2 regions of the Xenorhabdus cabanillasii genome follow, and region 2 is predicted to be linked to the other one. Evidence: predicted binding sites of a transcription regulator. Region 2 holds the regulator's gene; the other holds the start of a gene.
What was found. The regulator CRP, encoded in region 2, controls carbon source genes, mostly activating them, when cyclic AMP is high. The targets are predictions, from matches to a motif close to ATGTGANNNNNNTCACAT.
Positions count from the first base shown of each region.

Region 1: BDD26_RS11700 (NupC/NupG family nucleoside CNT transporter) is a predicted target of CRP. The motif match lies at 986-1,003, and genes of this name have one in related genera.

Region 1 is NZ_QTUB01000001.1:2,439,141-2,441,353, forward strand. It holds gene ligA (NAD-dependent DNA ligase LigA) at 1-607, shown strand, start outside; gene BDD26_RS11700 (NupC/NupG family nucleoside CNT transporter) at 1,069-2,213, shown strand, end outside.
Region 2 is NZ_QTUB01000001.1:1,492,598-1,494,810, forward strand. It holds gene BDD26_RS07235 (aminodeoxychorismate synthase component II) at 54-629, shown strand; gene crp (cAMP-activated global transcriptional regulator CRP) at 826-1,458, opposite strand; gene BDD26_RS07245 (phosphoribulokinase) at 1,863-2,213, opposite strand, start outside.

The DNA of each region.
Region 1 (2,213 bases), 950 kb from region 2:
AGCCGATCTTTTCCGTTTGACCACAGGGCAATTAATCGGTCTTGAGCGAATGGGGCCAAAATCCGCTCAAAATGTGGTTAATGCTCTGGAAAAATCCAAGAAAACCACATTTGCCCGTTTCATCTATTCTTTAGGCATTCGTGAAGTTGGAGAAGCAACCGCGGCTAATTTAGTTGCACATTTTGGCACATTGGAAAAATTGCGTGCAGCAGATACGGAAGCATTAATTGCTGTACAAGATGTAGGTGGTGTAGTTGCCAGCCATGTAGTTAATTTCTTTAACGAATCGCATAACCAGGTAGTAATTGATGATCTCGTCAATAATATTGGTATCTGTTGGGAAACGGTGGAAGTACCGCAACCAGAGGAAACCGATAGCCCATTTGCGGGTAAGACTGTAGTTTTGACTGGCTCATTAAGCCGTTTATCCCGGGATGATGCTAAAGATAAATTAGTTGCGTTGGGTGCGAAAGTCACGGGCAGTGTTTCCAAGAAAACAGATTTGGTGATTGCGGGTGAGGCAGCAGGATCTAAATTAGTCAAAGCAACAGAATTAGGTATAACTGTGATTGATGAAGAAGAAATGCTTCGTCTTTTAGGTGAATAATAATAAATATCCCCTTTGTCTTTCAAGTTGCCCCTCTGTTGGCTGCGCTACTTTGTTACAACTACACCCCGGTCACATAGTAGTTTTCTATGCTCCCGGGGATTCATGAGAGTCTCCTGCCTCTCACCGGAGGCCAGCCTTTGGTTGGTAAATTCGTTCCCGACGAGTTTGTCATTCCCTTGCTGGCGCGGTGCAATTTGAAATCTATTGGGTATAGAAAAGAAAATTTTCAGGAAAGAAGTGCTATTGGGGTTCTTGATAATAAACCTTAATAGCGCCTTTAAATAAGATATTTTTGCATACATAGTAGCCACATTCCGGCTTAAAGTGTGATCAGGTTTGCTAAATAGGAATTTGTTGCCGCTCTATAGTAAATTAATGTGATAGTTATCGCTATTTATTATCGTATGTTGCAAAAATGCGATTATAAATTTGCACCTCGTCATGTTTGGAGTTTTTTTATGTCTCATATTTTTCATTTTGTTCTCGCTTTAGTGGTCATTGGCGGCTTGGCGATTTTTGCGAGTAATAACCGGAAAGATATTCGTATTCGTTATATTATTCAGTTACTTGCTATTGAACTTGTTCTGGCGTGGTTTTTTCTTAATTCTAATGCTGGATTAGGGATCGTCAAAGGGTTTGACAGCTTGTTTGTCCACCTGCTGTCTTATGCCGCGAAAGGTACTGGTTTTGTTTTTGGTGGTATGATTGAAGCAAATCTGGCATTTTTCTTCCTGAATGTACTTTGTCCTATCATCTTTATCTCTGCTTTGATCGGTATCCTGCAACATATAAAAATTCTACCAATTATCATTCGGGCAATGGGTACTGTGTTGTCCAAAGTTAATGGAATGGGAAAACTAGAATCGTTTAATGCGGTCAGCTCATTGATTCTGGGGCAATCAGAGAATTTTATTGCTTATAAAGATGTATTGAACAAAATGTCTGAGCGTCGGATGTACACAATGGCGGCAACAGCGATGTCTACGGTATCTATGTCTATCGTAGGTGCTTACATGACAATGCTGGAGGCAAAATATGTGGTAGCAGCCCTGATACTTAATATGTTCAGTACCTTTATCGTTCTGTCCCTTATCAACCCTTACTCTGTTGAAAGTGAAGGGGATATTCATATGAATAATCTGCATGAAGGGCAAAGTTTCTTTGAAATGCTGGGCGAGTACATTCTGGCTGGTTTCAAAGTCGCTTTGATTGTAGCGGCCATGCTGATTGGCTTTATTGCCTTGATTGCGGGTATCAACGCCGTTTTTGATATGGCATTTGGTATTTCTTTCCAGGAATGTCTGGGGTATGTTTTCTATCCATTTGCCTGGATCATTGGCATTCCCAGTGATGAAGCACTGAAAGTAGGTAGTATCATGGCGACTAAACTGGTTTCTAATGAATTTGTTGCAATGCAGAGTTTACAGGAAATTGCAGGTCAATTGAGTGAACATTCAAAAGGTATCCTGTCTGTATTCCTGGTTTCCTTTGCCAACTTCTCATCCATTGGTATTGTTGCCGGTGCTGTTAAAGGTCTGAATGAAAAACAGGGGAATACTGTCGCGCGTTTTGGCCTGAAATTGTTGTTTGGCTCAACATTGGT
Region 2 (2,213 bases):
CCAATAGGACAACGCAATATATAAAACTATAAAAATCAGTAGGATGAACTCCTATGTTATTAATAATAGATAACTACGACTCTTTTACATTCAATTTATATCAATATTTTTGTGAGTTGGGGACGAGTGTTTTAGTGAAGCGTAATGATGAATTACAGCTTGAAGATATCGAGAAATTGGCACCGACTCATTTAGTGATCTCTCCGGGGCCTTGTACACCAGATGAATCTGGGATCTCGCTGGAAGCTATTTCGCACTTTGCCGGGAAATTGCCAATTCTGGGGGTGTGTCTCGGACATCAGGCGATTGGTCAGGCTTTTGGCGCAAGTGTTGTTAAAGCCCGTGAGGTGATGCACGGAAAAACCAGTTTAATTCACCATAACCAGCAAGGTGTATTTAAGGGATTGAATCGTCCGCTGACAGTTACCCGTTATCACTCTTTGGTCATCGCCGCAGAAACGTTACCTGCATCCTTTGAAGTGACGGCATGGAGCCAGCATGATGGTAATGTGGATGAAATAATGGGAATACGCCACCGTACTCTCCCCTTGGAAGGCGTGCAGTTCCATCCGGAAAGCATCCTGAGTGAACAAGGGCATGAACTGTTGAATAATTTTCTTAAATATTAACGAAGAACGATTTAATCCCTCTTTTTGGCTGTTGTTTACGGCCATTTTTTATGAAGCGCCTGTGAGCAGGTTATATCACTAATTTATGCACCAGTAGGTTTCATTTTTTTAAGGGATGAGAGAAGCAGAAGGATGGAAAGCAAAAAGCCAGTGCTCTATGGGCTGCACTGGCCTAATTCAAGCGCAATTTCAGGAACTAGCGGGTTCCATAAACGACAATCGTTTTGCCGTGCGCAGAGATCAGGTTTTGATCTTCCAGCATTTTCAGAATGCGGCCGACTGTTTCACGGGAGCATCCGACAATCTGCCCAATTTCCTGACGTGTAATTTTGATTTGCATACCATCAGGATGGGTCATTGCATCAGGCTGTTTGGCCAGATTGAGCAATGTCTGTGCAATACGACCTGTCACATCCAGAAATGCCAGGTTTCCAACTTTTTCCGATGTTGTTTGTAAGCGGCTTGCCATCTGAGCGGATAAACGCATCAGAATGTCAGGATTAACCTGAATTAACTGGCGAAATTTCTTATAGGAAATTTCAGCTACTTCACAGGCGCTCTTAGCTCGCACCCATGCAGTACGCTCTTGCCCTTCTTCAAACAATCCAAGTTCACCAATGAAATCCCCCTGATTTAAATAAGAGAGGATCATTTCTTTACCTTCTTCATCTTTTATTAGAACAGCAACTGAACCTTTAACAATGTAGTAAAGCGTTTCTGCTTTCTCGCCTTGATGAATAAGCGTGCTCTTGGATGGATATTTGTGAATATGGCAGTGTGACAAAAACCATTCAAGAGTAGGGTCTGTTTGTGGCTTGCCGAGAACCATTCGCTTTATCCTCTGTTGTTATTTCCGCCTTTATATTCTGAGAAACTGACAGTTTCTCATCAGGCTGGCTTTATAAAGTCAATAGATTAACATATTAACTTGCTGAAAAACTGACAAGTAAGAATTTTATATAGGTTTATAAGGATGCTAACATATCGGTGTAGTCATCCAGACCCATAAAACCTGCCAGCTTCGCTTGTAACTCTGTTTGTAACACAGGAAAACATTTCTGTCTTCTTCTGTATCGCTTCAGCATATAAAACCAGTTAACAAATTACCAGAAATCTGTTTGCACAACATCATTTACTACATTTTCATTTATAAATAGGTGAATAGTTGGTGTTTTGTCACAGGTAACATTATTTTTTGTTACCTGTGTTATTGATAATTAACTTGTGCTTAATTCAGGAAATTTTTTTACCTTCCAATAATTTTTGAACTAACGGAGCCATAATTAACTCCATTGCCAGTCCCATTTTTCCACCCGGAACGACGATAGTATTTATACTGGAAATAAACGAACCCTGGAGCATGGCCAGTAAATAAGGAAAATCGATTTGGCTCAGACCACGGAAGCGGATGACGATAAAACTTTCGTCTAGAGAAGGAATGGCTTTGGCGGAGAAGGGGTTGGAGGTATCAACAGTAGGAACGCGTTGAAAGTTGATGTGAGTGCGGGAAAACTGTGGCGTAATATAGCGAATATAATCATCCATTGAACGAACCACGGAATCCATAACCGCTTCCCTTGAATG